DNA from 2 places in the Paenibacillus hebaui genome. Region 1 is predicted to be linked to the other one. Evidence: riboswitches for the same ligand, from Rfam matches in the RefSeq annotation. Region 1 holds a riboswitch; the other holds the start of a gene.
What was found. Region 1 has a riboswitch for glycine ahead of gcvT (glycine cleavage system aminomethyltransferase GcvT). Riboswitches for the same ligand answer to the same signal wherever they lie in the genome.

Region 1 (10,423 bases):
CGCTGCAACGTTGTTGTTCGGATGAAATGGCGCAGACGTTCGCTCTCTTCTGCCGTGAGCAGCGGACTGACTTTGTAATACTGATGCTTATCCATTGGCAGATCGACTGTGGATAACACCAGATCATATTCATTCGTTGGAATGCGTGCAGCCTCATACCACGACACACTGTCCATAATGCGAATCTCGGGAATTTCCTTGGACAATCGACTGGAGAGCATCCGTGATGATCCAATCCCGCTCGTGCAGACAATGATGGCCCTGATCTCCCGCTTTAATGCGCGCAGCCTCTCGATGGAAGCACCGAAATGCATAACCAAAAAACCAATTTCCTCATCCGGTACGCCCGCCCCGGGCCAAGCTTGATACACCGCTTTTTTTACATCTTCGAACAGCGAGTCATAATCCTTACGGATCTGTTGAAGCAGCGGATTACGGATCATTTGATGCCCCTCAATCCGTTCCATCGCCGGTTGCATATGGGCAATCAGACCTTCACGAAGCATACGATCCTCATGGAAGGCGTAATGGGTTCTCTTCTGCATCTGATCCATCAGGGAACATACCCTGTCCAGTAAAATCAAGTCGTCTACTGGCAACAGGCGTGACGAGTGACTCCGTTCTTCCGTCTGTATCAGTAGCCTGTGAAAATAATCCTGCTCATCTTGGGGAAATGTCAGTCCAAGCTGGGTGGATAGAATGCTGCACAAGCGGGTAGCCATGTATGGTTGTACCTTCATCTCACCCTGTTGTGCATATCCGTCTCCAGTTCTCTCTTGATGAGTGGTCCGGTCAATGCCAAAACCCTTGCGAATACGTACAACTGCTACGGATAATTGAATCAGCAGCTTCATGTACTGTCGTTCCGGGATATTCTCCAACCACTCGATATCTGGTTGCCACAGCGCATTTTCGACCGTAAGAACATCGCTGTGCCCAATCATCTCCAACAGTTTGTTATTTACGATGGAGCCCCCTTGCTCGGGCTGTCTTCCAAACAGATCCGACTCATCCAGAAATTCCAGTGCAAGTGCGGCTATGGCTGTACGATGAGTCGTCTCACTTCCGTTAATCTTGACGCCATACCCGCGTCTGCGAACCAGTTTCAGTCCAGCCTGACGAATCCGTGTCTCCAGATCGTCCAGATCATTACTTACCGTTGATACGGTTACTTTCAGATCCGAAGCCAAGGCAAGCAGTTTCACAGGTTCCGACTCATCAAGCAGGATGCAAAGCATGAAGAGTTTACGCTCTTCAGGCGTAAACTCAACGTATTCATTACCCTCCAGTTGCTGGCGTAATACAGCCAAATCATCGGAACCGGAATCGATTCGGATACCGGTTCCTGATTTTTTTTCCAGCCTCATGCCCAGCGGTTCAAGCCATTGTTCTATCATTTGAAGCTCCCGGTGAACGGTTCGGGTGCTGACTTTCACAGCAACAGCGATTTCGCCGGCAGTTACTTCATGTGGATGCTCCAACAGGAACTCCACGATCTCACGTTGTCTTTTCGTAATGCTCATATCTCAGCCTCCGGCTCAGGGAAGACGAATGCACCATATTACTTCAGGCGTTCAATCAGCGCATCGTATTCCGGGCTTTTTAGGAAGTTGTCGATGGATATATGTTCTGCCGCCGGTGCAACACCTCGTGCACGATCGGTTAATGTTTTTTGGGTGATAACCACATCTGCATCCTGCGGGATATCACTGATGGCCGTATTGGTCACGGCAACGTCAATTCCCTCTGCCTTCATCTTCTTCCGAAGAATGGAAGCGCCCATGGCACTGGAACCCATTCCCGCATCGCAGGAGAATACAATTTTCCGCACGGATTCTTTTGGTTTGTGATCAGCTTGTGCGTTATCCATCGCTACCGCGCCCGATTCACCTTTGCTTGTATTTTTCATGTCCTTCATTTTCGACGTTGCTTCTTCCAGATCGGATTCCTCCGTCTTTTTGGATGTTTTCAGAAGCAGTGCACCTACAAGGAAGGATACAATGGTGGAGGTCACTACGCCGCTAAGGGCCGCAAACAGTCCACCTTTTGGTGCCATCGCCAGATAAGCAACGATACTTCCTGGTGAAGGGGTTGCCACAAGACCTGCACCCGTGAGAACAAATGTAAATGTACCTACGACCCCTCCCGCCATTACAGCAAGGATCAAGCGTGGATTCATCAAAATATACGGGAAGTAAATTTCATGAATACCACCAAAGAAGTGAATGATTGCTGCACCCGGAGCGGATTGTCTGGCCGATCCTCGACCTACAATCATGTAAGCCAGCAAGATGCCCAGTCCCGGTCCCGGGTTGGATTCCAGCATGAACAGAATGGATTTGCCCGTCTGCGAAGCCTGTTCCAATGCAATTGGGCTCAGTACCCCATGGTTGATCGCATTATTGAGGAACAGCACCTTGGCAGGTTCAATAATCAAGTTAGTTAGCGGAAGCAGGCCGAGTCCAACCATGAACTCAACGCCAGCGGACAGTGTACCACTGATAACCTGTACGAAGGGTCCAATGGCCATATGGGCCAAGAGTGCCAAAATACCACCGATAATACCTGACGAGAAGTTGTTGACCAACATTTCGAATCCGGATTTGATTTTGCCCTCGATCGACTTGTCGAACTGTTTCAACACCCAGGCGCCGAGCGGACCAACAATCATTGCTCCCAGGAACATCGGAATGTCCGCTCCGACGATGACACCCATGGTTGTCACTGCACCAACGACTCCACCTCGCGTGCCATGAATCATCGAACCACCCGTGTAACCGATCAATAATGGGAGCAGATATTTAATCATTGGATCAACAAGTTGTGCAAAAGATTCATTCGGGAACCAGCCTGTTTTAATGAACAGTGCAGTAATTAATCCCCAGGCGATAAACGCTCCCATATTCGGCATGACCATACCGCTCAGGAACCGGCCAAATCGCTGCACCCCTACCCGCATTCCACCTTTGGAATTGGACGATTGGTCCAAATTACTCATTGTATTATCCTCCTTGGATCAAGTGATTATGATTATGAAAGGGGTATCATTTCTCCCCTGTTGTAATCCTAAGCGAGAATGGTCCCTTGTTCAATAAAATGAAAGCGTACTTTCGTCATGAACAATGATGACAACATTAGGTTATGTAATCGTTTTTATGTATGCATATCGGCTGTATCTATTGATATACAAGGCTTTTTCTGTATATGACTTTTATCATTTCCAGAATGAATTTGAATGCTATAGCTTGATTCAACTTGACCGTTTTCATTCCAGATCAGCTTGATCCAGGAGCTGGAGCAGACCTCTGAAAGCACAAAAAAACCTGCGCAAGCACCAAGGCTCACACAGGTCGTAACAACATTAATCATATTTATTTTAGTATACATCATATGTTATGGAGTACAAATTAGTTGATTCTATTCTTCGATATGTTTACGATACGCTTCCGCATTCATCAATGTGGACAATGCTGCTGTCAGATCACCCTCAACACGAATCTCGATCATCCAGCCTTCCTCATATGGAGAGCTGTTAACGAGTTCCGGCGAATCCTGCAATGCATCATTCACAGCAATAATGGTACCACTGACCGGAGAGAACAAGTCCGAAACCGTCTTGACGGATTCGATCGTTCCAATGCTGTCTTCCGCTTTTACATTCAATTCAAGGTCAGGCACTTCCACAAACACAATGTCACCCAGCTGATGCTGCGCGAACTCGGTAATGCCAATACGTACGGTATCCTCCCCTACGGTTTGCACCCATTCGTGCTCTTCACTGTACAGGAAATCACTTTTCAATTCGCTCATCGATATCCGCCTCGCTTTTCATTAATGAGTGCATGCGTTCTTTGACCTTAACCTTTTTCCCAGAATATAGCGTATGATATTTTTGAATCAAATGTCAAGATACCTCACAATTTATATAATGAATACATGCAAAAACCAGTGACTTAATACACTCTTTCTACATATACTGGTGAATATTAGAATAGTAAGCGTACTCTTTCAAAATACACGAACAATATAAATTTCAATGTAAATAATATTCGGTTTTATATTCAGTTCTATGATATCGTTCTTGACATCGATAGTGGATTCACGTTTTAATGAGAGGAGTAAACGTGTTTATTGGACTATGTAATACCCGCGGATGAATGTAAAGGGAGAGTTTACCCCTGACACCCGATTTGGGATGTACATGCGGTAACGCCGAAGGAGTAAGCCACCGATAAGCGGAGGTGAATCTCTCAGGCAAAAGGACTTTTACGGGACGCAACTCTGGAGAGCATCTATTCGCCCTATGCGGCGTTATGATCACCCAAGGGGAAACCTGCTGCATATTGGCGGCGGGGTAACTCTCAGGTACCAAGGACAGAGCCTAAGAATACAGCGTGCTTCTGGCATGCCGATTCTTTGGCCTGTCCTTTTCCTTTTTCCCAAAAAATGAAAAACAGGATTTAGAGCGGCGCTGTCATAGCTGCCTTATCAAACTTATCTAATGAAGATCTCTAAATGAAAATTTAAGAATACCTTAGTTCATTGATCCATGATTGTATACTCGGCCCTTTACGGCCCATAACGAGGTGATTGGATGTCCGATTTGCTTAGAACTCCACTCTTTCCACTGTATCAGCAATATGAAGGTGTACGGTGCATTGACTTTGGCGGCTGGGAGCTTCCAGTCCAATTCAGCGGGATTCAGAAAGAACATGAAGCGGTACGTGAACGTGCCGGACTGTTTGATGTATCTCACATGGGCGAATTCATGGTACAAGGGGAGCAGGCTGAAGCTTTTTTGCAGCAGATGACCACCAATGATGTCACCACGCTTGTTTCCGGTCAGGCTCAATACACGCTGATGTGTTATCCCGATGGCGGCGTGGTGGATGATCTGCTCGTTTATAAGCTGGAAGATCAGCATTATATGCTGGTCGTTAATGCCTCCAACATCGACAAGGATTGGACGTGGCTGCAAGAGCACCTGATCCCTGGTGTGAGCATGACGAATGATTCCGAGCATACTGCCCTATTGGCCCTGCAAGGCCCACTGGCTGTTGATATTATCCGAAAGGTTACCGATGCCGATGTATCCACGATTGAGCCTTTTCGTTTTGTACAGGATGCCGAAGTATGCGGAGTAAAATTGCTGCTGTCCCGCACCGGGTATACCGGTGAAGACGGATTTGAACTCTATGTACCTGCGGATCAGGCCACTGTAGTCTGGAACGGATTGATGCAGGCTGGAGAAGGCAACGGACTGGTGCCAGCCGGACTTGGCGCACGGGATACCCTGCGTTTTGAAGCCAAGCTGCCTCTGTATGGGCAGGAATTGTCCGCAACCATCTCTCCGTTGGAAGCTGGCGTTGGTATGTTTGTGAAGCTGAATGCCGGACCTTTTATCGGACACGAAGCCTTATTGCAGCAAAAAAATGATGGGCCTGCCCGCAAGCTGGTCGGCATCGAAGTGCTGGAGCGCGGTATTCCCCGCTCTCATTATCCGATTTACGCCGAAGGTGTACAGATTGGTGAAGTGACGACAGGCACGCAATCCCCTACATTGAAGCGTAATCTGGGGCTTGCCCTCATCGACAGCAAATACGCTGCGCTGGGAACCCCTCTTGAGATTGAGATCCGCGGCAAAAAACTGAAAGCCGAGGTCGTGAAGACCCCTTTTCATAAACGGACACGTACGTCAAAGACACCTACTCAAGGAGCTGATCAAGCGTGAGCAAGCACCGTTACATTCCCATGACCGAGCAGGATCAGCGTGCCATGCTGGCAACCGTCGGTGTGGAAACGATGGAGGATCTGTTCCAGGACATTCCACAGGAGATTCGTTATCAGGGCGAGCTGCCCGTTTCCTCCAAACTCGATGAATATGCGCTAACACGTCACATGTCCAAACAGGCTAACGCCAATGCAAACTTCGAAACACATGCCAGCTTTCTCGGCGCAGGCATTTACGATCATCACGTTCCTTCCGTCATCAATCATGTCATTTCCCGTTCCGAATTTTATACCGCCTACACACCTTATCAGCCTGAGATCAGCCAGGGTGAACTACAGGCCATTTTTGAATTTCAATCGTACATCTGTGAATTAACAGGCATGGCCGTAGCCAATGCCAGCATGTATGATGGCGCGACTGCATTCGCGGAAGCAGGCAATCTGGCCGCAGCGGCCACTCGTCGCAAACAGCTCATCGTATCCCGCACCGTTCACCCGGAAGCTCGTCAGGTATTGCAGGCTTACGCACGCGGATTGAGTCTGGAAATCGTCGAGATCGGTTATCAAAATGGAGTGACGGATTGGGAAGCCCTGCAAGCCGCCTTATCGGACGATACCGCAGCTGTCATGATTCAGAGCCCAAACTTCTTCGGTGCTGTGGAAAATGTAAAGCAGGCTGCTGACCTCGTGCATGCGCACAAGGGCCTGCTCGTTGTCAGTGCTAACCCGCTATCGCTGGGTCTGCTGGAAGCCCCAGGCAAGCTGGGTGCCGACATCGTAGTTGGCGATGCGCAGCCCCTTGGCATCGCCGCTTCACTCGGCGGCCCCACATGCGGATATTTCGCTGTATCCCAGGCTCATATGCGCCGGATGCCTGGCCGAATCGTAGGCCAGACCACCGACCGTAACGGCAAACGCGGTTTTGTACTTACACTGCAAGCTCGTGAACAGCATATCCGCCGTGAAAAAGCCACGTCCAACATCTGTTCCAATCAGGCTTTGCTTGCGCTCAGCGCATCCGTGTATATGTCCATTATGGGTAAACAGGGCATGATCGATGTCGCGGATCTAAATCTGCAAAAGAGTCATTATGCCCTTAACACACTTTCCGCAATCTCGGGAGTCTCGCTTACATTCACCGCACCGACTTTTAATGAGTTTGTCATCCAACTGCCTGAGGGAACGAATGTAGAAACCCTGCAACTGAAATTGCTCGAAGCGGGTTTCATTGGCGGGTATGAGCTGGGACGGGATTATCCCGAGCTCGCCGGACATATGCTGATTGCCGTTACTGAACGACGCAGCAAGGAAGAGATCGACGAATTCGCACGTGTATTGGAGGGATCGCTGTGACTCAGGAAACCAAAACAACAACGACAACAACATCCGCACAAGTTCAAACCGAATCGACTGTCTCTCTCTCCACTTCAGGCCAGCCTGAAGCAGTCACAACAACAACCACTGCTCAGGCTACCACTCCAGCACCAGAACAATCGTTGATTTTTGAACTTAGCAGTCCGGGTCGGGTCGCTTACTCCTTGCCAGAATGTGACGTTCCTCGTCAAGCTGCCGATACGTTGATTCCCCGGGAAATGCTCCGTTCGGAAGCAGCAGCACTGCCTGAAGTGTTCGAGGTAGATGTTATTCGTCACTACACTGCCCTGTCCCGTCGTAACTTCGGGGTGGATAACGGATTTTATCCACTCGGATCCTGTACGATGAAATATAATCCGAAGATTAATGAGGATGTTGCACGGTATAATGGATTCGCCAAAATCCATCCTTATCAGCATGAATCCAGCATTCAGGGCGCACTTGAACTGTTATACACGTTGCAAAATGACCTTGCAGGTCTGACGGGTATGGATGCGGTGACCCTGCAACCGGCCGCTGGCGCACATGGGGAATGGACCGGTCTCATGATGATTCGTGCCTACCATGAAGGTCGCGGTGAACAGCGTACAAAAGTGATCGTGCCTGACTCTTCTCATGGTACGAACCCGGCAAGCGCAACCGTTGCAGGATTTGAGACTATAACGATTCCATCTCGTACTGACGGTCTGGTGGATTTGGAAGCACTCCGCGCAGCTGTTGGTTCGGATACGGCTGCACTGATGCTGACCAACCCGAATACACTCGGCCTGTTTGAGAAAGACATCCAGGAGATTGCATCCATTGTGCACCAGGCTGGTGGTCTGCTCTATTATGATGGAGCCAATTCCAATGCCATTATGGGCATTACCCGTCCAGGAGACATGGGCTTCGATGTGGTGCATCTGAACTTGCACAAAACGATGAGTACACCACACGGCGGAGGTGGCCCCGGTGCCGGACCGGTTGGTGTGAAGAGCCGTTTGATTCCGTACCTTCCCAAACCGATGGTCATCAAAAATGATCAGGGCATTTATGCACTGGACCGTGAAGGTGATCAATCCATTGGTCGGGTCAAAGCCTATTACGGCAACTTTGGTATCCTGGTACGTGCCTATGCGTATATTCGTACCTATGGACCCGAAGGCTTGCGCCGCGTATCCGAATGTGCAGTACTGAATGCCAACTATATGATGGCCCGGCTCTCCCCTTACTACGAGATTCCATATCCGGGCATATGTAAGCATGAATTTGTTATGTCTGGCCGGGGACTGAAACAGTATGGTGTGCGCACCCTCGACGTTGCCAAACGTTTGCTTGATTTTGGATATCACCCGCCGACTGTATACTTCCCGCTCAACGTCGAAGAGTGTATCATGATCGAACCAACAGAAACCGAGAGCAAAGAAACGCTGGATGGCTTCATTGATACGATGATTCGAATTGCCAAGGAAGCGGAAGAGACACCGGAACTGGTACTTAATGCCCCATATGGAACGCCAGTTACCCGTCTGGACGAGACAACGGCTGCCCGTAAACCTATCCTGAACTGCGCTTGCAGTTAAACCTGTCTACATTCGTATCGTAATTCCGACAACCGTACAACTCTAAATTGAGAGCTGTACGGTTGTCGGATGTTGGAATTGATAAATAAGGAGACAATACAGTCGTTCATAAATACACAGCAGCAACCGCGTAGAGCGACTGCTGCTGTGTATTCTTTTCATAAGAACATCGACTCCAAATAAAAAAAGCCAGTACCCGCTGTAACAGCAGGTACCGGCAAAATCACTGCATGACTGCAGTTCTTTTATCGGAAAAAGAAAGGCCCTTAAAATCGGGTGGAAACCCCTTAAAATTACGCTTGAATGCTTTGAACCAATTCAACGACTTGTTCAGCCGTTTGCATATCCAGAGCTTTGGCAGCCAGTCCTTGCATATCCGCACGGGACAGCTTGGTGATCTGACTACGAGCTGGCAAGATGGATGTTGCGCTCATGCTGAACTCATCCAGCCCAAGACCGAGCAGCAATGGAATTGCTGTTTCATCTCCGGCCATCTCACCGCACATGCCAACCCATTTGCCTTCACGATGCGCTGCATCGATAACCATTTTAACCAGACGCAAAATGGCCGGGTTATAAGGTTGGTACAGATAAGCCACTCGTTCGTTCATACGGTCAGCAGCCATCGTGTATTGAATCAGATCGTTGGTTCCGATACTGAAGAAATCCACTTCTTTAGCAAACTGATCCGCCAGAACTGCAGTCGAAGGAATTTCGACCATGATTCCGAGTTGAATGCTGTCAGAAACAGCAATCCCTTCAGCAACCAGCTTCTCCTTTTCTTCGAGCAGGACAGCCTTCGCTTCACGGAATTCACCCAGTGTTGCGATCATTGGGAACATGACACGCAGGTTTCCGTGTACGCTGGCACGCAGCAATGCGCGCAATTGTGTACGGAAGATATCCAGACGGTCCAGACACAGACGAACTGCGCGGAAGCCGAGGAATGGATTCATTTCTTTTGGCAGATCCAGGTATGGAAGCTCTTTGTCTCCACCGATGTCGAGTGTACGGACAACCACAGGTTTGCCTTCCATTTTTTCCAGTACCGCTTTGTATGCATTGTACTGAATGTCTTCGGAAGGAAGCTTGTCTCTGCCCATGTACAAGAACTCAGTACGGTACAGGCCTACAGCCTCGCCGCCGTTCTCCAGGACTCCTGTTACATCATTCGGTGTACCGATGTTGGCAGCCAGTTCCACATGAACGTTATCCACGGTTACGGTTGGTTCATCGCGAAGTTTTCTCCACTCTGCACGTTGTGCATCATACTGTTCCTGTTTGGCACGGTATTCAGCAATAACGTCATCTGTAGGGTTAACCAGTACATGACCATCCAGACCATCCACGATAATCATATCGCCTTGTTTCGCTTGAGCCAGAATGTCCTTGGTTCCAACGACAGCCGGGATTTCAAGGGAACGAGCCATGATCGCCGAGTGAGAAGTACGTCCACCGATGTTGGTCGCAAAACCTTTAACATATTGGCGGTTCAGTTGAGCCGTGTCGGAAGGCGTCAGATCCTCCGCGAGCACGATTACTTCTTCATTGATCTCAGCCGGACTCATGAAGTCGATACCAAGCAAGTGATTTAGCACACGTTTGGTCACATCGCGCATGTCTGCAGCACGTTCCTGCAAGTAAGCACTCTTCATGTTTTCGAACATGGAGATAAATTGCGATGCCGTTTCGTTCAAAGCAAATTCGGCATTGATCATATCATCAGCAATTCTAGCTTTCACCGGATCAATTAGTTC
Region 2 (10,423 bases), 2.2 Mb from region 1:
TTTATCTGGGAAACATGATTGAGCACGGGGATACGGAGCATATTTTCACCAACCCGGACAACCGTCTCACACAGGAATATATCATGGGACGTTTCGGTTAATTGTTATATTGGATGGAGTATGAGATAGAGAAAGAGATAGATCTATAGAAATAAACGAAAGGCATAATTCCCGTGCAAGGTTGTTCGGGGGTTATGCCTTTTTATATATGCTTTTAATTTGGGGTTGTTTGCCAGAATAAAAAGAATCATGCTACGATAACCGGAGTGAATATAGCGTTTTCAGAGATAAGCTCGATAGGTTGGAAACGAAAGGCCAAGCACTTCTAATGCGATATAACGAAGGAGATGTTGATGATGACTAACCACACGATGTCCCATGACAATATAGCGGCCGAGATCATAAAGCATTATTCAATGAAGAAGCCTTCGGTTTCCTTTATCCGTCATAATGAGAATCTAACGTATCAAGTCGTTGATGAAGTAACCGGACAGAAGTATCTGTTGCGTATACATAAAGCCGCTTTTGCAAGTATGACGGGCATTCAGCATACACAGCCAGCCCTTGAAGCAGAGATGAACCTTCTTCATGAATTAAACGCAACGACAGCAATGCACGTGCAGAAGCCGGTGCGAAATGCATCGGGAGAATGGGTTACGGTATGGACAAGTGAAGAGGGGGCGACCATCTGCTGTACCGTGCTGGAATGGATTGAGGGCAGGGATATTCAACAGGGAGAACGCCTGTCCACAGAGCAGATCCATGATCTTGGCGATCAACTTCAGATACTTCATCAGCATGGTCGTGTGCAGGAGGAGTCTGGAACAACGGCGGGCACGGAGAAAGGCCATCGTACTGTGGAAGAAACGAATCAACAGCTGGCAGGACTGGGGACTGACATGATGGATCTGACAAAGGTACGCCCGGCGTATGGTAGCATTCAGGAAAATCTGGTTCTGCTGGGACAACTGGAGGAAGGCGTTAGACGAGGGGTCTTTACTCCGGAAGATTTCACTGTGATTCGCGAGACGATCGAGAACATCAACGGACAGCTTAAAATATATCCGCACCATCCTGAGACATGGGGAGTCATCCATGGAGATATTACGCGCAATAATCTGCTCGTGACGGATCAGGGCATTTCCATGATCGACTTTTGCTTATATGGCTATGGCTACTATCTCTTTGATGCAGGAGGTGCAGCTACGATTTTTAACCGGGAGGAACGTGATATTTTCCTGTCGGGTTACACCAAGCAGACAGCGCCACTGACAGAACGGGATATCCGGTTAATGGAAGGGTTTATGCTTATCTTTACGTTTGGTTACTTTGCGTTTCAGATGGCGAACGAGTCGAGGCACGAATGGATGAAAGAACGGATGCCACTCATATGCAGCAAATTTTGCAAACCATATCTGCAGAACGAGAGTATTTTCTACGAACTATGAGGTCTTTCCTATTGGATGAGTTAACCTGTATGATAAATAAATGCTAGTAGATATACTTTAAGATAATGAACGGGCGTCCTGGAGATCAGGGTGCTCTTTTTGTATTCGTGTGACGCCATTTATAAAGAAAGTATAAACTCTGCGGAGAGATGGATATTCTTCGTTACAATACAGTCATGGGAGGATGGGACAGCGATGAGAGACAGCGTGAACATACTGCTCGTGGAGGATGACCCTGAGATAGCCCGTATTCTGCGAGATCATTTGCGGCATGAGGGATATGAAGTGACTTGGGCATCAACTGGCATGGAGAGCTGGGAAGACTTCAGGGAGGGGACGTATCAGTTGGTATTGCTGGATCTGATGCTGCCGGAGATGGATGGGTTCACAGTATGCAAAAATATCAGGCTGATCAGCGACGTGCCGCTGCTCATGATGAGTGCACGGATCGAAGAGGAGAGCAAAATTAGGGGTCTTGGTCTGGGGGCTGACGATTACATTACTAAACCCTTTAGTCTGGCTGAACTCAGCGCACGAATTGAATCCCACCTGAACAGATACCGAAGATATCAGGGTATAAAGCTTGATTCGGGTATGCAGTTGTACAATGACGGGTTACGAATCGATACGTTGAATCAGCAGGTGCAGCTTCATGGAACGAATGTGATCCTGACCAACAAGGAATGGAGCTTGCTCACACTGCTTGCCTCTCACCCGGGTCGTGCATTCACCAAGGCTGAACTCTATGAACATGTCTGGGGTCAGCCGGAATCGGGAAACTCCAGCACGGTCACAGTTCACGTGAAGAGTCTTCGGGCGAAGCTTGGAGACGAGCCGCATCATCCACGCTGGGTGCAAACGGTATGGGGCAGTGGTTATCGATTTGTCGGGGTGACAGTGGAATGAAGCTGAAATACTGGTTGATGATCGCGTTTCTCCTAGTGATGCTGCTGCCTGTAATTGCCGGATGGGCGTTGTTCTCGCTGTACAACCATTACAACGATCAACGCGCCGTGTCCGAATATGTGGAACTGTCCAGTCGTATGGCTCCCATTGAGCAGGCGTTATCTGATCCAAGTCTGTATCAATTGCAATCCTCGCAACCTCATGAGCGGCTCTCCAAATTGGCAAATGATCAGGTGAGCTTCAACCTCTATTTGCCGTCAGGCATACGGGTATACGCATCTGAATCCGATGCACTGTCTGTGGGCGTGGGCGGTTATACCGTTAGAGGTGCGGAATTGTACCGGGATCTGTACGATATGCAATTGAAGCACCGTACATTTTCACTCAAGAAGCCTGTATGGGAAAAGGGTGAACTGATCGGTATTTATGAGATAACGATGCTGCGTACAGACTGGCTGGAAGGCATTTCCTTGCGCACCGCATGGGTGGTAGGCTGCTTGGTGGTTTTCTTTGCTGCTCTCTATGGGACGATGCTCTGGCTGCTATCGAGAAAACTCTTTCGTCCCATGCAACGACTGATGGAGCGAATGGGTGCTTTTGCTCAAGGAACAGATGTCAAGGATTCATTCCCGGTTCGCCATGATGAAATGGGGATATTAATGCAGCAATTCGATGCGATGCAGGAAACGGTCAGGCGGACGCAGATCAAAGTGAAGCAGGAGCAAAAAGAGAAAGAGCTTATGGTCGCTTCGCTATCCCATGATCTGAAGACACCCTTAATGTCCATTAGTGCCTATGCGGAAGTGCTTAGCGATGATCGGCATTTGGAACACCTTGAAAGGCAGGAATACCGGCAAGTGTTGTTTGGAAATGTGGAGCGGATGAAACAGATGATTAGTGAACTTGAGATGTACACGGCACTGGGCTCTAGTGATTTGGAGATGGCCATGGTTGAGGTGGAAGGAGAAGAGTTCTTCGACATGTTGCTGGGAAGTTATGGGGGACTCGCCGAGCGTGAACATGTTGACGTGAGGACGGTTGTCCGCACAGACCACCTGTACCGGGTTCATCCCGAACAACTGATGCGCCTGACAGATAATCTGATTACCAATGCACTGCGCTATACGAGGACGAATGGTGTAATGGGTCTGGGGGTAATTGCTTCAGATCAGCCGCTGCCGGAATGGATCATTCCTTCGCTGGGTTTGGAGTTGAATGAATATAGGAAGGGATCTACTTTGATTCTGGTGCATAACGAAGGGCAGGCTATTCCAGGGGAACAGCTTGATCGCATTTTCGAGCCCTATGTTCAACATCAGAATCAGAAGGAAAAGGAAAAGGGGTATGCAGGTAGCTCGGGTCTGGGATTAAGTATAGCCAAACGGATTGCAATACGGCACAGAGGGGCTATGCGTATGTGGTCATCTGAGGGATACGGGACACTGGCAGTATGTCGATTACCTGAAATGTAGAACATTCGAAACAGGAGAGGAAGATTGGGATGATGAATAAAGGATGGATGATGATTGGTACTGCGTTGCTTGCAGTGTCTTTGCTCGGAGGATGCGCGGAGAAGGACATGCTGGCCATGTCAGGAGATGAGATGATCGAGAAGGTTGTATCTGCAGAAACGGAACCCGCCTCGTATTATGCTGAAGGTGTGATGAAAGTATGGACGGATGACAAGTTGACTAACACGATGCATATCAAGGAATGGGTAGACGGCCAAACTGGACGAAAGCGCACGGAAACAGAGGAGAATGGCAAGGTAAGTTACGCAGTCAATAACGGAACGGAGATTACAATCTACGAAAAAGAGACGGGAACAGCTTATTCAATGAACGTATCCAGCTTGGGTGAACAGCCTAAACAAACCCAGAAGCAGATGCTGGTTGATCAGTTAGAACGGTTACGGGATTCCCATGATGTGGATATGAAGGGGCAGGAAAAGCTTCACGGACAGGATGTCATCCACATTAAACTGACGCCGAAGGAAGAGGGCACATTATCCATCTCATCTGAATATTGGGTGGATCCCAAAACGTGGATGATTGTCAAAGTCATTAGTGAGTATGGTGATGGAAAATCAGAAATGGTCTACAATCCGATTCAATATGATCCCGAATTTCCAGGAGACATTTTCGTGATCGACATCCCGAAGGAAGTCGATGTGAAGGACTTGAATGATCTGAGCCAGAGCTCGGAAGTAACGTTGGAGGAAGCGAAGCAGGCACTGGGGCAATCTTTTTTGCAGTATAAGGGCGAAGGAATGGAGCTGTCTCGTATCGAGATGTCTCATACGGGCGGTGAGCTGAACCGGGATGAAGTGACACTGTACTATGTGCGGGATAATAAGGTTGAAGTGAGTCTGACGATCTTCAAGACGCCGGAAGATGACGCGAATCCAACACTTTTGCCAGATGAGAAATCAACTGAAGTGCGTGGGGTTGAAGGCACATATATGAAGAGTATTCGGAATATATCCTGGGACGAAGCTGGACTACGCTATTCTCTCATGGGTGAGCACGATGGCTGGACAGAAGCGAAGCTGCAAGCCTGGGCGGAAGCGTTGACCCTGCCCAATCCATCTTGACGTGAATGGAACCAAAAAAAAGGACCGCCGTTGAAGTGATACGGCAGTCCTTTTTTTTGGTTCTCTTCCCTGTTGGTATGATGGACAAATAGTGTTGGCTTCCAGAAGATCGTTCTATGAGGAACGCGGGTCATCCATCCCATCCATAAAGCTGTAAACGGGCGCACGCTACTCGATATGAAGCATATTCATATAAGATGATCTCAATCCGCCGACAGAAGGCTGAGAAAAGGAGGCATCAAAATATGGCTGTTTTATCCACAGGCCCTATCGAAAATACTATGGTGTTCAAACCCTTAATGTGCCTGTGATGGCTGGTCAGCGGGTAAAAATCGACAATAGTACGCAAGTGGCCGTGGTTGTAGATTCAAACTGGAATATCTCGTATAACAATTAACCTCAGACGTAACGGGGTTCTGATTAATCAATTGCAGCTCTCCCGTACAGATAATGCTGCAGGGACATTGAGGTTTCTTTCTTCCAATACCTACGTGGATACCGCTCCTGCGACAACTACCAACGCATACACGGTAGGCATAGAATTTACGAAAATTGAAACGTCACAAGTGCTTCAGCAGAAGTGAGAAATATCAATGCCATCCGCTTCAGTTAGAATAGATTTTCTTAACAGATGATAAATACACGTTACTTTTGTTGACATATATGATTGGGTACATTACTCTATGGATATACATGATCCAAAACTCAGTAATGTAACATTCCAAATCAAATGATTGATAATACAGCGAATGAAAACGAGCGGGAGAGACCTGAGCAGACCAAGTAAGATGGCGGGCTATCGGGCACCGAAGGAGCAAGCTGCTGCGCACCCGGCGCAGCGGTTAATCTCTCAGGTAAAAGTACCATCGTTGGACGCAACTCTGGAGAGTGCGCGAACTGCGCCACCCAAGGGGTATATGATCAAGCAGCACGGGTTTGTCTGATGCCATCGCCTGGTGAATACAGGATTGCATCGTTCCGTGTAGCTACATCATGAAACTCTCAGGTATCGAGGACAGAGAGAGGGCCTAAGGCCTTCTTCTGTCCTTTTTTGATGTCATTATACCTTAAATAAGGGACATTATGGATTAATCTCCTGGATGGAAACGATGACGAATACAAGTTACAAATATGAACCATGATTAATAATGGAGGGCTTTTGATGCGTTTTAAGGATGTTTTCTCAATTATTGGTCCGTCGATGACGGGGCCTTCAAGTTCACATACCGCCGGAGCGGCAAGGCTGGGACGAATTGCTCGTCAGTGGCTGGGGTGTACGCCGGAACGCGCCCGGTTAACCCTGTACGGCTCGTTTGCCGATACGTATCAGGGGCATGGTACGGATCTTGCCTTGATCGGTGGTTTGCTTGATTATGTCACAGACGATCCGCGTATCCCGGATGCGGAGCAATACGCAGAGCAAGCGGGCATGGAGGTAGAATTTTTTACGAGCGGCCTGCCGGCCCCACATCCGAATACGGTCAAGATTGAGTTGTGGTATGGAGAGCGCAAATGTTCTCTAATCGGTGCTTCCATTGGTGGTGGAAGTGTATCGGTGCATGCTTTGAATGATTTCCGTGTACAGATCAGCGGAGAGTTTCCGACGCTTGTTCTGCGCCATTCGGACAAAGCTGGGGTACTCGCTTCGGTGACGTCCACAATTAGCTCATCAGGTGTAAACATCGGGTATATGCAAGTGGATCGGAAAGCCAGGGATGGTGAAGCCTTAACTGCGATGGAGATGGATGGTGTGCCAAATCCTGAGATGTTGAATTACCTGCGAGCGCTGGACCATGTACTTGAAATTCGCGTAATCGATTTGAAGAGAGGAGTGGAGCCGGATGCGATTTAAACATTTGCATGAACTGAATACCATCTGTACAGCCGAGTCCAAAACCATTGCCCGGTTAATGATTGAAGAGCAGGTTCAGGAAACCAATACGCCAGAAGCGGATGTTGTGCGGCAGATGTCGGATTACTATCAGGTGATGAAGGAAGCGGTACACAAAGGACTGACAGAAGATACGACATCACGCAGTGGCTTGACGGGTGGAGATGGCAAAAAAATGGCCGAGTATATTCGCAAGGGTGAGACTTGCTCCGGTGATGCTTCGGCACTTGCCATGGCGTATGCCTTGTGTGTATCTGAAGTGAATGCTTCTATGGGCCGAATCGTGGCGACACCGACAGCGGGTTCCTGCGGTATTATCCCGGGTGTGTTTATCAGCTCCCAAGAGCGTTTTGGCTGGAGTGATGAGCACCTCGTAAATGGTCTGTTCTGTGCGGGAGCAATCGGTTATGTCATTGCCAACAATTCATTTATCTCCGGGGCCGAGGGTGGCTGTCAGGCGGAAGTGGGTTCTGCCATCGGTATGGCTGCAGGTGCCATGGTAGAGCTGCGTGGAGGAACGCCAGAGCAAGTGGTTCATGCGGTAGGTCTTGCGTTGAAAAATACATTGGGCCTTATCTGCGATCCGGTTGCTGGCCTCGTGGAAATTCCTTGCATCGTCCGTAACGGACTGGGTGCCGTAACCGCGCTGGCTGCGGCCGATATGGCGCTGGCCGGAGTCCGCAGTGCCATTCCTTCCGACGAAGTCATTGGCGTTATGCTGGAAGTAGGCAGCGCGATGCCAAGTCGTCATCGGGAGACAGCCCAAGGCGGCCTAGCTCAGACGCCAACGGGACGGAAGATGATGGAGAAGCTTGCCAAACCGAAGGCGAAGCGTGCGGAGAATGAGGCTGAAGTGGAGTCTAAGTCTCCCGATCAAAACGAACCAGAAGCTAAGGTATAACTTGCTTGGCATGAACTCTATTTTAACTAGAGTGTGTCTTCAAAACCTCGGTCTGAAAGCTGGCGCGGATCTGAACACGTCTGTAGCGAGCGAGTGCGTGGTCTGAACGTGTCTGATGCTCCTTACGATGGAAAAAGAGCATGCCCCAACGAACCATCCTTAACGCCAAATAAGCGCTCAACAGATCAGCTACAGGTCTGTGAGCGCTATTTATCGTATTACGCGGGATTCGTACTTAGAACAGCATATCCATATGCGGGCAGCTCAACCGCCAGAATGCCATCCTCCAGAGCTGTACGATGCTTCTCACCAAACAGTTCCGTCCATTCCCCGGCACCCGCCTCCAGCTCAATAATTGCCGTTTCTTCCGAGCGATTGAACAGGATCAAAATACGTTCCTCATCATCCTGCCGTTCCATCACCAGCTGGCTTCCGCCTTCACGGGCCTGCAAGAATCGAACGCCGCCTTCCGCACGGAGGGCAGGATGGGCATGGCGAAGTGCAATCAGCTTTTGATAAAAAGAAAACAGCTCGCGGTCCTGCTTCGCCTCATCCCATTCCATGCATTTTCGGCAACCTGGATCATGCTCGCCATCCATCCCAATTTCGTCTCCGTAATAGATACACGGGGCACCCAGGTAAGTGAACTGGAACAACGCTGCCAGCTTCAGCTTCCGCTGATCGCCTTCGCATACGGTGAGTAGTCGCGGCGTATCATGACTATCCAGCAGATTGAATGCGACTTCGCTGGCTTGCAGCGGATAACGTGATAATTGCCGTCCAATGGAATTCGCAAATGTCTCGGCATGCATCTTGTTTTTCACAAAGAAACTATTCACGGCATCGGTAAACGGATAGTTCATGGATGCGTCGAACTGGTCACCTTGCAGCCAGGACGAGGATTCATTCCATATCTCGCCGAGAATATACGCATCTGGATTGGAGGCCTTCACTACACGGCGGAAATCGCGCCAGAATGCATCATCCACTTCGTCTGCGACATCCAGCCGCCATCCGTCCGCACCCACTTCCTTGATCCAGTACTTGGCAACCTTGAGCAGATAGTCTTTTACCTCGGGATTTTCCGTGTTGAGCTTCGGCATGTGCGCTTCAAATCCAAAGGTTTCATACGTAGGAATGCCATCCTTCACATCCAGCGGGAACTCGTGTACATGGAACCAGTCCTTGTATTTGGATTTCTCCCCGTTCTCTTGCACGTCGACAAAAGGTGCAAACGTCTTCCCGGAGTGGTTAAACACGGCATCCAGCAGTACCCGGATGCCACGTTCATGGCACAGCTTGACTAATCGTTTGACGGTGTCTGCATCACCAAAATGCCGATCTACCCGTAGATAGTCCTCTGTATCATATTTATGATTGGTGGTCGCCTCAAAGATCGGTGTGAAGTAAATCGCATTAATGCCCAGCTCACTGAGGTAGTCCAGATGATCGATTACACCCTGAAGGTCACCTCCGAAGAAATTGAAAGGTGTGGGTTCGCCGCCCCAGGGTTCTACGTTGTCCGGGTTGATATCCGGGTTGCCATTCGCAAATCGTTCCGGGAAAATCTGATAGAACACGGCATCCTTCACCCATGCGGGTGGTGTAAACACGGCTCCGGCATGAATATAAGGGAATTGGAACATCCGACCAGGATCGTCTGGCTCTTCCTTCTGGAAGTCCGTCTCGGTCATCCAGATCTGCTCGTCTCCGCTTTTAAGCAGAAAAGAGTACTTCAGCCGATGATAAGGAGGCTTCACCTCTCCCTCGTAGTAATCAAACATGGAGTCCGTGGTAAACTTGGTTAAAGGAATAAACGCCTTGGTTTGTTCCCAGGCGTATTTATCCCCGGTCAGGGCGTGTACCTCAGTGAGGTCGTTCTTTTTGGTACGAAGACGCAGGCGGATCGTATCCTGATCGTAGGCATAGGCCCAATTCCGTTTTGGTTGATGATAGATGGCTTCCAGCAGCATGTTGAAATTCCTCCCGTCATGGATACAGAGATTATGTATTTGTGGAGCGGGTATGGCATCATTCAATGGATTGATTACGATATAATGAATAGGGACATAACCGAACAGCTTCGTGTAATTAACAAGCGATGATTTTAGTAAGAGCTTACGCCATTGTGTTCAAATATATAATTAACCCAAAGGGTACAGAAAGGAAACGAATGCGCGCATGAAAACGAAACTGCTATATATTGAAGATGATACGGAAATAGCCACTTGGGTCCAGGCGGACCTGGAGGAGCGCGGATATGAGGTGATATGGCTCGGAAGTGGTGAAGGCGCAGCAGAAGCTGCCGGGGGCTGTTCGCTGATTATTCTGGATGTCATGCTGCCGGGTCTGGATGGATTTACGGTGGGGCAACGGCTCAAAAAAGAACATCCTGCTGTGCCCATTGTCATGCTTTCGGCCAGAACGTCCATTGATGACAAGCTGCATGGGCTCGATTTTGCCGACGATTATGTAACCAAGCCGTTCCACCCCGATGAACTTGCTGCACGGATTGAAGTACAGCTGCGCAAGGCAGGAACAGCGATCTCGGCGGATACGGTAGTGAAGCTCGATCATCTGTCGATCTATGAGAAAGATCATCGGATCGTCAATGACGAGACGGGGGAAGAGATTATTTTATCGGGAAAACAGTTTCACATCTTCGCCTACCTGCTCAGACATAT

Region 2: linked by a shared signal. The riboswitch ahead of sdaAB (L-serine ammonia-lyase, iron-sulfur-dependent subunit beta) and the one ahead of gcvT (glycine cleavage system aminomethyltransferase GcvT) in region 1 are both predicted to bind glycine.

The regions. Positions count from the first base shown of each region.
Region 1 covers NZ_CP196836.1:5,503,789-5,514,211, forward strand. The annotation lists gene ACR32F_RS24995 (BglG family transcription antiterminator) at 1-1,523, opposite strand, end outside; gene ACR32F_RS25000 (PTS mannitol transporter subunit IICB) at 1,562-2,998, opposite strand; gene gcvH (glycine cleavage system protein GcvH) at 3,418-3,810, opposite strand; glycine riboswitch at 4,154-4,276, shown strand; glycine riboswitch at 4,280-4,380, shown strand; gene gcvT (glycine cleavage system aminomethyltransferase GcvT) at 4,595-5,731, shown strand; gene gcvPA (aminomethyl-transferring glycine dehydrogenase subunit GcvPA) at 5,728-7,083, shown strand; gene gcvPB (aminomethyl-transferring glycine dehydrogenase subunit GcvPB) at 7,227-8,666, shown strand; gene ptsP (phosphoenolpyruvate--protein phosphotransferase) at 8,960-10,423, opposite strand, start outside.
Region 2 covers NZ_CP196836.1:491,392-501,814, forward strand. The annotation lists gene pstB (phosphate ABC transporter ATP-binding protein PstB) at 1-101, shown strand, start outside; gene ACR32F_RS02280 (phosphotransferase enzyme family protein) at 354-1,448, shown strand; gene ACR32F_RS02285 (response regulator transcription factor) at 1,644-2,354, shown strand; gene ACR32F_RS02290 (ATP-binding protein) at 2,351-3,826, shown strand; gene ACR32F_RS02295 (LolA family protein) at 3,856-4,947, shown strand; glycine riboswitch at 5,698-5,822, shown strand; glycine riboswitch at 5,827-5,968, shown strand; gene sdaAB (L-serine ammonia-lyase, iron-sulfur-dependent subunit beta) at 6,110-6,799, shown strand; gene sdaAA (L-serine ammonia-lyase, iron-sulfur-dependent, subunit alpha) at 6,789-7,739, shown strand; gene ACR32F_RS02310 (alpha-glycosidase) at 7,958-9,712, opposite strand; gene ACR32F_RS02315 (response regulator transcription factor) at 9,921-10,423, shown strand, end outside.